3 regions of the Pseudoalteromonas sp. 1181_04 genome follow, and region 2 is predicted to be linked to each of the others. Evidence: predicted binding sites of a transcription regulator. Region 2 holds the regulator's gene; each other region holds the start of a gene.
The links. The regulator sigma-54, encoded in region 2, starts transcription at its own class of promoters, with help from an activator protein. The targets are predictions, from matches to a motif close to GTTGGCACGNNNNTNGNNT.

Region 1 (5,476 bases), on a different contig from region 2:
CACGAACAATACGATCTTGTGAAGAAAAATCGTATTGTAGCGTATTACCGCTGCCATCATCACCGTCCTGTAGATCCTCCTCTTCGACTTCATCGACACCATGCAACAGGGCATCGATTTCATCTTGGGATAATAAATCGCTCACGCTGACCCCTTATTGCATTACAAAGCCGGTAAACAACACCCGCTCGATTACTTTACTTCCCTCTACGTCCATTAACGCCGCTTGTACTTTATCAAGCGCTGCTACACGCAGGGTTTCTTTTCCTTCGCTAGTGCCCAGTTCATCTGCGGTGGTGGTTGAAAACACACCAAGCAATGTACCTTCAATTAGTGGAATATGCTTTTTGGCCGTTTCTTCATTCACATCACCGCGCACTAATAATTGCACTTTTATTTGCACAATACGGTCACGACTTGCACCTGGTACGTTAAAAATAAAAGGTCGAGGCATCGCAACATATAAAGCACTGCCAACCTTTGCACCACTGCCACTTACCTCTGCAGTTTCAGTTGCAGGTGCAACCGATTCGTCTGCAAGTGTTTCAGGAGCAGCGTCTGAGCCTGACATCAAGAAAAAGCCAGCGGCACCACCAATTACCAATACCGCAGCAATAATAATTATAATCAGCTTTTTTTTACTTTTACTGCCATCTTCAATTTCTAAATTTGCTTCTTCAGCCATGCCGCTTTCCTTTATGCCTTGATAATAGCGATATTACGAGTGTCACCGCGCACCATCAAGTTATTTATTTTTATAGTCTTATACCTCATATAATAGCAGGTGTTAGGCATAGTAATCTATTGATGATGAAGATTGTTGCCCAGAGCCGCGAATTGGTTGCTGAGTTAATGCAGTTTCCTCTTCATTTTGTTGCTGATTTGCCTGTTGACCACGACCATTTTGTTGTCCGTCACCACCAGTATCACTTTGACTATTCCCCTGCTGGATACTGCTTTCACCCAGTTCAATTCCCTGCTGCGCTAACATTTCCCGTAATCTCGGCATTGATTGCTCAAGGGCTTCTTTGGCTTGCTGATTTTGCACCACAAAGTTAATGTGAGCTTGTTCTGCATCGCTACGAATACGAATTTGCATACTGCCCATTTCTGGCGGATCAAGACGTATTTCAGCTTCTTTATTATTAATGCTTAACAATGCACTCACTCGTTCTTGCAGTAACTTGGCAGCATCACTTTTCATGATATTCAACGCTTGTAACGCAGTTGGATCAATATTTATTTGTCTTGTCTGTGATGTAGGACTCGCTTGCTGAGCATGCATTACTTGCATATCAGCCAAAGCTTGTTGATAACTTTGCTCACTCCCTTCTACAGCCGTGGCTGTTGTAACTGCAGTGGTTAATCCGGTGAGCTGGCCAAACAATTGATTTACACGTGCCAATGTGTTGTCGCGCACAGGGCTTTGCTCTGCTTTAATATTTTCAGCAAATTGCTCGCTTTTTAGAACATTATCTTGTACTGCCAGTTTCACTTCTTGCTCTTTGCTTGCAGCCTTTATAAGTGCATCTTGTGGCGCAGATACTTTATTTGTATCTGATTTAGCGGTGCTGCTATTGGTAGTTGTAGTGCTTGCTAAATTATCTGCCATTGACTGAACCGTCAATTGAGCTTTTGACTCAGTCCTTTTTTCAGTACTCTCTGGCTGGGCTAATTCAGTAATCGCCTTATTGATCTGAGTTAATAAAGCCCCTTTGGGCTGCTCATTGCTCACAAAATTTCGTAATTGCTGGCTTAATGCCTGTTTTTGCATAGGGCTTAACAGCGAAATATCTTTACTTAGTTGAGTTAGCTCTGCGGTGTTAATTGTCGCAACTGCAGTGGTAGGTTTTGCAGCTTCTTTACTATTAAGCGCTACAAATTCAGCCAGCATTTTTTTTAAGTCAGTTATGTTAGCCGGTGATGGATCTTGCTGACGAATGACATCAACCTGAGTTTGCAGCTGTTTTTGCTGCTCCGGTGTTAAGCTCGCCAACAGTGGATTTTCATTTTTTTGCACAGTTGTCGTTGAGTTAAGTAATACCTTGCTGATTTGCTCTAATACAGCACTATTATTACGCTTTGACTGTTCAGCTGCTTTTTCTGATACATCAGTTTGAGAGCTTGAAGCAACACCTTTAACCGCTTCAGCGTCCATTGCTACTTCAGTGGCACTTTTGATTGCTTGTTTAGCGTTAGCAGTAACGTTAGTAACTGCTGCATCTGCAGTTAGTGCTGCGCTCTGTTGAGGTTTTCCTTGCTGAGCAAGCATAGCGTCGGAACCTTTAGCTAATACTTCACTGTCTTGTGGTTTACCTTGGCTTGTATTTGCAGCAGCAATTATTTGAGCTGCGTCATTGTCAACTTGCCCGCTTTTTAAAGCAGTTGTAGTAGCAACCGCTTGTTGGATTGTTGGCTGCATTGCCATCGCTTTATTTTGCGATGTCTCTTTTGCGACTTGAATATCATCAATAATAGGAGTAACTGCATCATCAGGCGGAGTGTTCCCCTTTAGCTGAAGTTGTTTATCAATTGCCTCTGCCAGCAGCGTTTTTTCTGTAAGTAACGATGATTTTAGCTGTTTATCGACTAATTGTGCAATCGGATCATCAGTAGCAGGAGTCTCTGTATCAATAATAGGCGTAACATCATCAATTGGACGGGCTCCAGTGACTTTAACAAGCTTAGGGTCTATTTTTTCCTCGCTGTATTTCCCCAACTTTGAAAGTAATGAGGAATTTTCAACAGTTGGCGTATTATTTACCCGAGTGTCCATGTTATTAGCCGCCGTTATTTGCGCAAGCATTGCATCACCAGACATCGCATTTTCATCACTGTTGTCAACAGACGTTTCTTGTGCTTTTTCAGCAACAATTACGGCTTCAGCTGAACGTGGCTCAGCACCCGTTGAATTAACCTTTATAGATGTTTCCGCAGCATTATTGGCACTTTGTAATTGGCTAAAAAAGTCACTATCAGTGCTTTCTTTATCTGCTGCACCAGCAGCTTTGGCACTGTCTTTTTTATTTAACTGAACATCCTGCTCAGTTGAGATAAACACTGAAAGATCACTAATAGCCATAATTCACCTAGATTAAAAGTGGCAATTTGCCGCCGCAGTTTGCCAGAATAAATACTTATTACATTAAACAAGCAAATAATATGCCTAAGCTGATTTGAATTAATAAATAACCCTATTTTGGGCAATAGGCTATAAAACGCGACGTCTTTGGTAAAATTGATTTGCGGAAAATTCATCAAGCATTTTTTGTTCATTTTTTTGTGCGATCACATTCGCTTTAAGTTGCTGTTTTTCTATTAACTTAGCAACCGCTTTAGCCTTAATCTGCTGTTTCAGCCATAAACTTTGGCGTTGTGAGACAACTTGTTTAGCAGTACTAACTGTATTCGCTTGTTGACGAATGGCTTCTTCGATTTTGGCAATGAAAGCATGATATTGACTAAACCCGGCGCTACTTAAACCGGACTTTCCTTTTACATGTAATTGCTGAGTATATTCTAAGCGAAAGTTATTCAAGCCTTGCAATTTTTGTTGATTGCCTTGCAAGTTTTGCTGCGCTTGTAAATAATTTATCCGTAAAGCTTCTTCTTTATCATTTTCTATTTTCAGCAATAAACTGAGCTTATTGGTTGCCATTATGCTTGTCCTAATAATTGCGCAAGCCCTTGTAGGCCATCGTCATAGCTGATCACATCCTTCATGCCTTGTTGTAAAAATGCATTCACTCTTGGCATCATATTAATGGCCTGATCAAGCATTTGGTCGGTGCCTTTTTGATAAGCACCTAAAGTAATCATATCTTTATTTTGCTGGAACATTGAATACACTTGTTTTAACACTCGCGCTTGTTGCATATGTGCTTCTGAGACAACTTGTGGCATCACCCGTGAAATCGATTTTTCTATATCAATAGCAGGATAATGACCACTGTCAGCGAGCTCTCTGGATAACACGATATGACCGTCTAAAATGGCTCGCGCCGCATCAGCAATCGGATCTTGCATATCATCCCCTTCACTCAGTACAGTAAAAAACGCTGTGATAGAGCCTTGCCCTTCGCCGCCATTACCAGCACGTTCCACCAGCGCGGGTAGCTTTGCAAACACTGAAGGCGGATAACCTTTAGTCGCTGGTGGTTCACCAACCGCAAGCGCTATTTCGCGCTGCGCCATGGCATAACGCGTTACAGAATCCAGTAGCAATAAAACATTTAAACCTTGATCGCGAAAGTACTCCGCGATAGTTACCGCACTTTCACAGCCTTTTAATCGCATTAATGGTGATGCATCAGCGGGCGCGGCAACTACGACAGAACGTTTACGCCCTTCCACACCGAGTATTTCTTCGATAAATTCTTTTACTTCGCGGCCACGCTCCCCCACTAAACCAACAACTATTACATCCGCTTCTGAGCCTCGGGTCATCATACCCAGTAATACCGACTTACCCACGCCTGAGCCTGCAAATAGCCCCATGCGCTGGCCTTGGCCAACAGTTATCACTGAATTAATAGCGCGTACGCCAACATCCATCGGCTGCGTAATTGGTCGTCGAGATAATGGGTTAATGGAATTTTGTGCAAATTTTAAGTAATGCTCTGCTTTAATAGCTCCAAGCCCATCCAACGGACGCCCTAAGCCATCAACAACACGACCAAGTAAACACATACCAACAGGCAGTCCGGTATCATTTACTTGTGGGATAACTCGCGCACCAGGTAGTACACCAGAAATATGGTCATTTGGCATCAAGTAAAGCGTCTGGTCATTAAAACCAACAATTTCAGCATCAACAAAACCATGCATGGTTTCAATTTTACATTGGCTGCCAACTGGCGCGCGTAATCCTTTCGCCTCTAATGTTAACCCTACAACACGGGTTAAAATTCCCGCAACAGCAGGCGTTGGACTATGAATATGTTTTTGATACTGTTGTAAACGTTCACTTAATGGGCGTGGTTGAGAACTCATTGCAAACCAAAAATGGAGTTAGATACCACTACTATGCAAAAAACTATCCAACGTTTCTTTGACGCGGGTTTTTATAGTCATATCAATAGATGATTGTGGTGTTTTTACTTGGCAACCACCGCGATCTAAAGTCGGCTCTGCAACTAACTGCCAATGGTTTTCAGCTAGTGCAGCTTCGCCATAACTATTTTTAACCAGTTCAATGTCTTCAGGGTGTAAATGAATACGCACACTTTGCTGCTCATTGGCTAACGCATCGATACACTGCTTTAAACTTTGCAAAATGATTTCAGGGGAGGTTTTAATTTCTTGATAAACTAACGCTTCGGTTAGCATTACGGTTAACTGTACAAGTTGCTTTTCGGCGTCATCATCGACTTTAGCTAATGGCGCTGACAAACTATCCAACAATGCTTTTAGACCCGTTAGCTGTTCTTCAATCAGTGGTTTTACTTCTTCTTGACCTTGTGTTTTACCAAGCTCA
Region 2 (5,476 bases):
CAAGTTTGTACAAAGGTTTGGATCTGCCAAGTGAATTTTTGTACGATACTATGGCTGGCTAAATAATCTTTTACTGGCTGATCAAGGCCTGTAAGTGGCTTAAGCTCAGGCTCCCAATGTGGGTTTGGTAAAAAGCGTGCATCAAAAACATAATCAGCTTCTTTTGGGATACCATATTTAAAACCAAATGATTCAAAGGTAATGATTAGTTTTTTATCTTTTTTCCCTAAAATCTTTTCACGGATTGACTCTGCAAGCTGGTGGACACTCAGATCAGTGGTATCAAGTATAAAGTCAGCGCGAGTAGTTAATACATCAAGTAATACTTTTTCTTGCTTGATAGCTAAATCCAGTGGCAAAGAGTCCAAAGATAATGGGTGTAAGCGGCGAGTTTCAGAAAAACGTTTGATCAGGGTTTGATCATCACTGTCTAAATAAAATAGCGTCGGATTTGCAAAACCAGGCAAGTATTCAAGAATATCGTTAAATTCTTCCTGCTCTTTCGGTAAATTACGGACATCAATACTGACGGCAATTTTGTCATAATTATCAGAGACACTGCGCACTAATGAAGGTAATAAGTTTACCGGAATATTATCTACACAATAATAGCCAAGATCTTCTACTACACGCAGAGCAACAGATTTACCTGAGCCAGAACGCCCACTGATGATGATTAACTCCATGTAAATTCTCCTTCATTTGGCTACGATTGCGCAGCAATTACGTGATACAAATCTTGGTCTGTTTTTGCGCTACGTAGTTGTTTACAAAAATCTTTGTCGTTGAGTTTATCAGCAATTGTGGCTAACGTCTTCAAATGAAGTTGGCTATCACCATCTGGCACGATGAGAGCTACAAATATATCAACTGGGCGATTATCTATCGCATCAAAATCAATCGGTGATTCACTCACTATAATTATTGCTAGCGGGTTTTCAACACCACTCATACGGCCATGAGGAATAGCAATACCACGACCAATACCCGTACTACCTAGTTTTTCTCTCGACAGTAGTGCGTTGAGGATTTCTTGTTGTGATAGCTGAGGAAGTTGTTCATGAGCCAATTGGCTGATAAATTCAATGATCCGTTTTTTGCTATTAAAAAGGACCGCAGCTTTACTGCAGTCCTGGCAAATAAGTGAGCTTAATTTCATAGTGTTAGTGTCGAGCGTGCTTCTCTTTGTGTTTAATTACCTGACGGTCAAGTTTGTCGATTAGTCCGTCAATGGCTGCATACATGTCTTGGTGCTCAGTTGAGGCAAATAATTCAGCGCCACTGACATGTAATGTGGCTTCTGCTTTTTGGCTTAGCTTTTCTACATCAAGAATGACATGGACATTATTGATATGATCAAAATGCCTTTCAAGCTTGGCAAACTTATTGTTTACATAGTCTCTTAATGAATCAGTAATTTCTACATGACGACCAGTTAAATTTAGTTGCATAAGCATTTTCCTCTTGTGATTTTACGCCTTAAATCAAACTTTTACGTTGATTTGACGGTGGAATAGCCAGCGACTCGCGGTATTTTGCAATAGTCCGTCTAGCTACTTTGATACCTTGCTCTGCCAATATATCTGCAATCTTACTATCACTCAATGGTTTCGCTGAGTTTTCTGCACTGATCAATTTTCTGATCAATGCTCGAATGGCTGTCGATGAGCATTCGCCGCCGTTCTCAGTACTTACATGGCTCGAGAAAAAATATTTTAACTCAAATATACCACGAGGGGTATGCATGTATTTTTGGGTGGTTACACGAGAAATTGTTGATTCGTGCATCTCAACCATTTCGGCAACGTCGTTTAGTACCATAGGGCGCATGGCCTCAGGGCCATGCTCAAAGAATCCTTGCTGCTGTTTAACAATGCAGTTGGTTACTTTGAGTAACGTCTCGTTACGACTTTCTAGGCTTTTAATAAACCATTTAGCTTCTTGCAAATGCGAACGTATAAATTGGCTGTCAGTGCTTGATTTTACTGAGCGTGACATTGCCGCATATTGGCTGTTCACTCTAATTTTTGGCATGCTGTCTGGATTAAGTTCAACCACCCAGCGACCTTTAATTTTTTTCACCGAAACATCAGGAATAACATACTCTGATTCTTCGCGTACTATGGTATCCGCAGGCTTTGGGTTAAGGCTGTGGATCAATGTCATTACTTCTTTCAGCTCATCTTCTTTAAGCTTAGTCTTTTTCATCAAAGTGCGATAGTCACGACTAGCTAATAAATCGATATGATCAGTTAAAATCATTTTAGTCTCGCTAATCCAAGGAGTTGCAGGATCAAATTGATTTAATTGAATACATAAACATTCTTGTAGGCTGCGCGCAGCAATACCAACAGGGTCAAATAACTGAATGCGTTTTAACACTGCTTGCACTTCGTCTAGTTCGATTTCTTCTTCGTTATTACCTTGATTTAAGCTCTCTGCGATGTCTTCGCAGCTCAAGGTTAAAATACCTGAATCGTCAACAGCTTCAACAATCGCAATGGCAATAGCTTCATCGGTTGGACTAAAAGGTGTGAGCTGTAATTGCCACATCAGATATTCGTGCAGGGTTTCAGTTGAGGCACCTTGATAAATTGACTCATCTTCAGGCATTGGCCCAGATGACGTATTTGGCGCAGCACTCATGTATTCGTCCCAGGTGACGTCCATAGCCATTTCGTCACTTAAGGTCTCTTTACTTAATGCTTCGCTACTTTCTTGTTCATATTCGCTGGGCTTGTCGTCCGCTGATGCGCTAACGGTTAAGTCATCGTTATCTTGTTTTTGTTCGTTTTTACCAGCCGTGTCGTCTGAGTATTCATGTTCTTCTAGCTCTAACAATGGATTGCTGTCGAGCGCTTCTTGAATTTCTTGCTGGAGATCCAATGTACTGAGTTGCAATAAGCGAATTGCTTGTTGCAGCTGTGGTGTCATTGTAAGTTGCTGGCCCATGCGCAGCTGGAGTGATTGCCTCATGTATCTCTAACAATCCTTTTATTGTTATCATCGTTAAGTCTAGCAGATACTTAGCCGAGCGTGGCTTTATAGCCTAAATTGCTCGCCCAGGTAAACATCGCGGACTGTTTGGTCGGCGAGTACATGCTCAGGGGTACCTGATGCAATTAACTCCCCATGAGAAACTATGTAGGCTTTTTCACAAACATCAAGGGTTTCTCGTACATTGTGGTCGGTAATAAGCACGCCAATACCACGGTTTTTAAGGTGTTCAATAATCTTCTTTATATCTAACACTGAAATAGGATCAACGCCAGCAAAAGGCTCATCAAGTAAGATAAATTTTGGGTTTGCGGCTAAAGCGCGTGCAATTTCAACTCGACGACGTTCACCGCCAGATAATGCCATACCTTGGCTGTCGCGGATATGTTGAATGCTAAACTCATCAAGTAAGCTGTCGAGCGCTTCTTCTCTGGCTTGTTTATTCAGCTCTTTACGAGTTTCTAAAATAGCCATCAGGTTTTGATAAACAGTTAATTTACGGAAGATGGATGATTCTTGTGGCAGGTAGCCAATCCCTAACCGTGCGCGACTGTGCATTGGCAGTAAGGTGATGTCATTATCATCAATACTGATTTTACCTTTGTCGCTTGGAACTAAACCCACAATCATATAAAAGGTGGTGGTTTTACCAGCGCCATTAGGACCCAATAAGCCAACAATGCTGCCTGCGCTAACTTCTAAACCCACGCTTTTTACAACTTGGCGACCTTTATAGCTTTTTGCTAGAAATTCAGCTTTTAATGTACTCATGGCTGCCCTTTAGATTTGTCTTTTTTACTGTCTACTGGTACCAAAATGGTGTGCACACGATCGCTTGAGCTTGCGCCTTTTTCAGCACTGATCAGTTGCTGGTCCATATCATAGGTAATGCTTTTGGCATTGATTTTTTGACCTGCCTGAGTGACTTGTGCATTGCCAACCAAGGTTAAATAGCGCTTAGCGACATCGTAACGGACTTCATCAGCACTGGCACTCATTACTGTGCCATCAGTTTGTTTTTCTTCAAAGTAAGCCGGACTGCCAGTTGCGACAAGTAGTTGTTTGTTATCGCCTAAATCTTCGCGCTTATGGACTTCAAGTCGATCCGCTTTGATACGGCGGTTACCATGAATGATTTCAACATTTTTTTCAAAAATACCGATATTGTCTTTCAGTTGGGCAAGCTGCGTGTCAGCACTGATAGAGACTTGATCTGCAGGTGGTGTCGTATTTTCAGCAAAGCTTGCAAAAGCAATGAATAAGCTTGGTATAACAAGCAAGTGAGCAAATTTATTGGTCATAATATATGGTTCGCGTATGGTTAATTAGTTCTACCACTTCGGCTTTTAAGTCGGCATGGAGACCGCGCCCAGTGATTTTTAAATTTGGTCCGATTAATTCAACTGGTTGTTCTGAACTCATGGTTTGTAGTTCAATATCAACCTGAATATTATCTGCGTTTATATGTTCAATCATGGCATTATTGGTCAGGTTTTTAGCAACCACATTACCTTCTAAAATTAATTGATGATTTTCATATAAGGTGGCTTCATCGGCATTAATTTGCCACGTTTGCTGTTGATTATAGAGCGTAAAAATAGGTTGTTCAAAGTAAGTGAACCCTAACTGTTGGTAGAGTTCCATTTTTGCAGCTGTTACTTTGTGGCTAATTTTACCTTGTTCATCAAATGCGGTTTGTTTTAATGCCACCGCAGTATAATCAGGTTTTGCTATTATATCTTCTTGGTGTTGTTTTATGGCGGTACTTTGATAAAAATACGGATACCACAGCCATACCATGCAGCCGACAAATAATACGCATAATATTAAACGCGCACTATTCATGAGCTCGTGCCTTCGCTGGTTAATGATTTACCATTTTCGAGCATTAATAAATCAGTGAGTTCACGCACCGCCCCAAAGCCACCAGGTAGCATGGTTGTATAATGTGAAATGCGTTTGATTAGTGGATGCGCATCATTTACTGCCACCGCAAAACCAACCAATTCCATTACCGGCAAGTCAGGTCCGTCATCGCCTATGTAAGCGATTTGTTCATCGCTTAACTGCAATTTATCCTTGAGCTGTTGATAAGCTTGCAACTTGTTTTCTTGGCCTTGGTAAATATGCGGTACTGTCAGGCTAGTCATCCGTTGCTGAACTATCTGTGAATGACGGCCGGTGATCACGGCAACTTCAAAACCGCTATTGATCAGTGCTTTGATACCAAAGCCATCTTTAGTATTAAACGCTTTGAGTTCTTCACCTTGGTTACCAAGATAAATACGACCATCTGAAAACACCCCATCGATATCACAGATCAGGAGTTTGATTTTTTGTGCTCGCTCGCGAGCATCATCTGAAAGAGGCTGATATAAGTCAGCAAACTGCATTATAAAACTCCTGCTTTGAGCAAATCTTGCATATTAAGAGCACCAATAGGGTGGTGTTTATCATCAACTACAATTAAGCCATTGAT
Region 3 (5,476 bases), on a different contig from region 2:
GCTCATTCGCTTGTATACGATCGGTATACAGTAACGCCCGTGCTGTTGCCGATGGATCATCTGAAGCTGTAAGCACTCGCTTTTGGGTATTAACTTGCTCTTGTGCTTTATTGACATTTTGCTGATTATTCAAAATCGAATTAACACTGTTTTGATACATCAAATTATTAGATAAACGCATAATTACCTCGCAGCATTAAGTAAAGTGTCAAATATAGAACGGGCTGTTGAAAGCACTTGTGCAGACGCCGCATAAGATTGTTGAAACCGCAATAAATTGGCAGCCTCTTCATCAAGGTTAACTCCCGAGAGTGATTCATACCAGGCTTCAGACTGTTGAGCTAATGCCTCAAAAGCAGCACCATTGGTCTTCGCTTGATTGGTAACAACACCAATATCAGTAACTAACCCTGCATAGGCTTGATTAAATGTTTTATGATTATCAGCCGATGCGGTTGTGGTAACATTTTGCCGCACTAGCTCGCCACTTTGTAACCCAGCTAACATTAAGCCATTGCGGTTATCGTCAAAACCACCTTCATTAAACTCCAGTGTAAAACTATCACCTACCGCTGTGGTGCCTTCAATATCAAAATCAAAACCGTAACTATCATAAGGAGGGCCAGCTTGCTCTAGTAGATTTTTAGCAGGTGGAGTAATCGTAAAAGTCGAGCTGCCGTTATTGTCTGTAATTGTATATTCATTAGCATTAGCGGTTTTCACTATCGTGATATCGCCATTTGCTAGATCCGGAGGCGTCGTGGCTGTAAAGCCACCCGAAGTCACACTAGTAACAGTCCCTGCTGATATATTGCCATTACCTGTATTGTTTATATTATCTGCCGTACGAATTGGAGAAGCCAGCGCTAGCGCTTCTGGTCTATCGGTAGCCAGTGTTAAACTCGATGCAGCCTCGGCATTCAGTTTAACTGCAAATTTATCGCCAACATTACCAGTCCCTGTAACGTTTAATTGTAAACCAAAAGATTCCCCACCGGTCATAGTCGATGAATCAATAACGCCAGCAACTATATTGGCGGTTGAGGGAGAGCCTAATGGTTCACCTTTATTATCGACCGGTTGTATTTCTACCGTTGTGCCACTGGTATAAGTAACAATAAAGTCACTGGCAGGAATTTCACTGCCTTTACCTGGTTCTAAGGTAGCCGTTATGCTTGAATTGCCTGTATTGGCTTGATAAGCGTGACCGCCAATCGTTGGGATTGTAAAAATATCACCACCGAGCTCGCCATTACCGTCCATTCCTAAACGGTTTTGTTGATTAAAAGCATCAGCAATCGCAAGCCCCATTTGGCCAAGTTGGTTTTGTGCTGGCACTAAAATGTCATCACGAAATGCTAATAATCCGCCAATTTTACCTTTAAGCTTAGTCACATCAACATCAAGCGGCACAGCTTTGCCGCCATCTATGTCTAAATGTAATTCTTTAAAATTAGGATCAGGATCGCCCGCCATCGAAAATAAATTAAATGCGCCATCTTGCATTACTAATGATTCGCCGGTGCCCATAAATACGAGCTTTTCACCGTTGGGGCCATCAAGTGTCTCTACATCAATTAATTCCGATAACTTACGAATAGCAAGGTCTCTTTCGTTGTACGTGGTGCTTGAGTTTGCCTCGTTACGCGTACCATTTACGGTAGCTATTTGCTTATTCAAGCTGCTAATATTTTGAATTAATGTATTCGCTTCATCAGAAAATATTTCTAACTGATCATTCACGATATTTTTTTGATTAAATACAATGCCTGATAAGCGATCCATTTGATCAATCAAATTTTTTGCATCCGTCATTACGAGCGATCGTGCAACTGAGGATGATGGCTGATTTAAACTTTCCTGCACATTATTGAATAACGAATTCATACTAGTCGATAGACTATTGGATTCTTGAGAAAACAAACTATCAACCCGGCCAGCCTCAGTCACAAATTGGTCGAAAAAGGTTTTATTTGAGGTATCACGATTGAGTTGCTTTTGTGCAAACTCATTTAATAAACGATAGGTTTCTCCACGACCGACTTGGTTATCAATCATGGTCATATGCTCTGTACGCTCGCGTACATAACCTACCGTATTAACATTGGTAATGTTCTTACTGGTGGTTTGCAGTAACTCAGAGCTAGCTCGAACTCCTGAGCTTGCAATGTCAAATAAGTTAAACGACATGTTAATTTACTCCTTGGCGAACCAATGATGTCGCCAATGTCTTAAGCTCTGTGTGGTTTAGCACTTGCTTAATTTTGTCAGCGTAATTGGGGTCAGTGGCATAACCAGCTTTTTGTAATGAATCTAAAAAGGCAGCCGGTTTTGCGGTATTTTGTAGCGCTTCTTGGTAACGTGGGTTTTCTGTCAAAAACTGCACAAAGTCATTCACACTCTCTTTAATAGAATCATATGCACGAAAACTAGCTTGTTTTTTAACTGGTGTGCCTTGCTCAAATTCAAGCGTCATTTTGTTGGCTTTCTCACCTTGCCAGCTTTTATCTGATTTAATATTGAATAAATTAAAGCTGCTATTACCATCACTTTTATTAATGATATGTTTCCCCCAGCCAGTCTCAAGAGCTGCTTGTGCAACCATCACCGCGGGGTTCAAACCAATTTTCTCAGCGGCTGTTTTGGCATGTTCCCAAACACTACTGATAAAATCTTCTGCATTTTCAAACTGAGGTTTTTGCGCTGTTGATGAGCTGCTATTGACAGCCTGAGTGTCAGCCGCGTTATCAGCATTCTTGCTGGTTGCACGTTGATCACTGGTAAAATCATCGACGGTGCGCAGCACTGAACTAGGGGTAAATTTTTTCCCGTCAGGAGAGAGTTGTTGCACTATGAGATCGGCTAAGCCCAATGAACCTTTTGAAGATAAATCAACCGATAACTGTTGATCATGCATTTCTTCAAAAAACTTTACTCCACTGGAGTTAAAAGGGCTGTCTTCGTCTTCAAACGCTTCGTTTGCTTTACGCATACTTTTTAAAAGCATTTGCGTAAAAATAGATTCAAATTGTGCCGCTGCTTTTTTTAGCGCTTCTTTTGATGCTTCAGGCGAGGCACCACTTTTTAAGGCATCTTGACGTAATGTATTGAGATTGCCTAAATCAAAGAAGTTTTGTTTATCGAGATGATTAGTATCCATCAGCAATTTGACACAGCTATTAATAATAGTATTAATAATGCAATAATTAAGCCAATGCGAGTTTGCGAGTTTGCGAGTTTGCGAGTTTGCGAGTTTGCGAGTTTGCGAGTTTGCGAGTTTGCGAAAGTATAAAAGCGTTGATTAATTATGCAAGTCAAGCCCCCCTAAATGCAAGTTAACGCAAACTTAGGGGGTCAATATGGTTTAAATAACCACGAGTTGACCGCTAATGGCACCCGCTTCTTTTAATGCTTCTAGTATCGCCATTAAGTCACCAGGCGCTGCGCCAACTTCGTTAATTGCGCGCACTAAATCGTCAAGGCTAACACCGGGGTTAAATACAAAGGCCCGAGAATCATCTTCGTTAACATCAATAATACTTTGATTAGTAACGGCAGTTTCCCCTTCACTTAATGCGTTAGGCTGCGATACATTTTGCTGTTCTGCGATCGTAACGGTAAGACCACCATGGGTAATTGCCGCCGCTTGTAACCGCACGTTTTTGCCGATCACTATGGTGCCAGTGCGTGAATTTACAATAATTTTTGCCGAAGTATCGGCAGGTTTAAACTCTAAGTTTTCAAGCGTAGACAAATAAGCAACACGCTGCGACGCATCACGCGGGGCAATAACACGAATTGAAGCGGCATCAAGGGCATGTGCACTGTCTGGACCGATAAGCTCATTAATGGTTTGCTCCAAACGTTTAGCAGTAGTGAAATCAGGACGATTTAAATTAAAAGTTATGTAATCACCTTGCATAAAAGGACTTTTAATTGCCCGTTCAACCGTTGCGCCATTTGGAATACGTCCTACCGTGGGCGTGTTCATTACGATCTTACTACCATCAGCTCCTTCGACACCTAACCCGCCAACAATTAGACTACCTTGCGCGATAGCATAAGTATTTCCATCAACCCCTTTCAAAAAGGTTTGTAGTAATGTTCCACCACGTAAGCTACCCGCACTACCAATTGACGATACAGTAATATCGATTGTCTGCCCTGGCTTTCTAAATGCAGGTAATTCTGCATGCACAGCAACCGCTGCTACATTTTTGATTTTGGGTTTTAAATTCGATGCCATGGTAATACCAAAACTATTTAGCATGGCTTTAAAACTTTGTTCAGTAAAACGACTTTGCTCACCGGTGCCAGGTAAACCTACTACCAGACCATAACCAACTAACTGGTTTGAGCGAACACCTTCAACCATTGAGACATCCTTGATACGTTCAGCGCTAGCAATAGAATGCCAAGCTAATAAACATATACACAGCAACGCTTTCAAGCTATTCATATCAACATCCTTTAAAAAGGGAACAGAGAGCTAGTGAAGAATCGAGTTAACCATCCTGCCGTTTGAGTCTCTTGCATTTGCCCTTTACCAGAATACTGAATACGCGCATTTGCGATTCTGTTAGAGGTCACAGTATTATCTGCAGTAACATCTTGCGGGCGAACAAGACCTTCCAAACGAATAAATTCTTCGCCGGAGTTTAAAGTCAGCCATTTTTCACCACGGATCACTAAATTACCATTAGGTAATACCCGCATAACATTTACGGAAATATCACCAAATAAACTATTAGATTGATTTGACTTAGTATCACCTTTGAATTTAGCACCGCTGCCCACACCAAACTGAATACTATCGCCACCAATATTAACCGGTAGTCCGCCTAATCCAATGACAGGATCTAAGCTGGCATCACTTTGTTTATCCGTTTCAGTTTTAGCTGCTTTAGATGATTGCGTCGATTCTTGCAGTTTAACTGTAATAATATCTCCGGTGCGTAACGCTTTTTTATCTGAATATAAATCGTTTGATAAATTGCTATCAAACAATGAGCCTGTCGGCACAACTTGCTCTGCAGCAGGCTCTGGGTACATAGGAGCATAGTATGGATCATCTTGAACCACGCTGTGGTTTTGAGTCGTCATACAACCACTCAATATAAATGCACCCGTTAAGACTATAGATAAATTACGCATAACTTTGCTCCGAATTAGTTAAAGTTGCTGACTGATGTAACTCATCATTTCGTCAACCGCTGAAATCACCTTTGAATTCATTTCATAGATACGTTGAGTTTCAATTAGGTTAACTAACTCTTCGGTTACATTTACGTTAGAGGTTTCAAGTGCGCCTTGGACAACAGTGCCTAATCCTTCTAGACCAGGGTTACCTTGTACAGGTGCGCCACTGACGGCCGTTTCGGTATATAAATTTTGGCCTACAGGCTCTAGACCTGATGGATTGATAAAGTCACTGATCGTTAACTGACCAATCACCACATTCTCAGGTTGTCCTTCT

Region 1: FW757_RS16885 (flagellar hook-length control protein FliK) is a predicted target of sigma-54. The motif match lies at 3,152-3,170, and genes of this name have one in related genera.
Region 3: flgJ (flagellar assembly peptidoglycan hydrolase FlgJ) is a predicted target of sigma-54. The motif match lies at 3,198-3,216, and genes of this name have one in related genera.

Annotation. Positions count from the first base shown of each region.
Region 1 is NZ_VXCS01000020.1:77,498-82,973, forward strand. It holds gene fliM (flagellar motor switch protein FliM) at 1-145, opposite strand, end outside; gene fliL (flagellar basal body-associated protein FliL) at 155-685, opposite strand; gene FW757_RS16885 (flagellar hook-length control protein FliK) at 788-3,082, opposite strand; gene fliJ (flagellar export protein FliJ) at 3,212-3,658, opposite strand; gene fliI (flagellar protein export ATPase FliI) at 3,658-4,992, opposite strand; gene fliH (flagellar assembly protein FliH) at 5,011-5,476, opposite strand, start outside.
Region 2 is NZ_VXCS01000035.1:21,308-26,783, forward strand. It holds gene rapZ (RNase adapter RapZ) at 1-686, opposite strand, end outside; gene ptsN (PTS IIA-like nitrogen regulatory protein PtsN) at 707-1,159, opposite strand; gene hpf (ribosome hibernation promoting factor) at 1,164-1,451, opposite strand; gene FW757_RS21085 (RNA polymerase factor sigma-54) at 1,480-2,976, opposite strand; gene lptB (LPS export ABC transporter ATP-binding protein) at 3,043-3,768, opposite strand; gene lptA (lipopolysaccharide transport periplasmic protein LptA) at 3,765-4,298, opposite strand; gene lptC (LPS export ABC transporter periplasmic protein LptC) at 4,288-4,842, opposite strand; gene kdsC (3-deoxy-manno-octulosonate-8-phosphatase KdsC) at 4,839-5,390, opposite strand; gene FW757_RS21110 (KpsF/GutQ family sugar-phosphate isomerase) at 5,390-5,476, opposite strand, start outside.
Region 3 is NZ_VXCS01000027.1:42,290-47,765, forward strand. It holds gene flgL (flagellar hook-associated protein FlgL) at 1-181, opposite strand, end outside; gene FW757_RS19385 (FlgK family flagellar hook-associated protein) at 184-2,190, opposite strand; gene flgJ (flagellar assembly peptidoglycan hydrolase FlgJ) at 2,192-3,160, opposite strand; gene FW757_RS19395 (flagellar basal body P-ring protein FlgI) at 3,365-4,459, opposite strand; gene flgH (flagellar basal body L-ring protein FlgH) at 4,471-5,154, opposite strand; gene flgG (flagellar basal-body rod protein FlgG) at 5,173-5,476, opposite strand, start outside.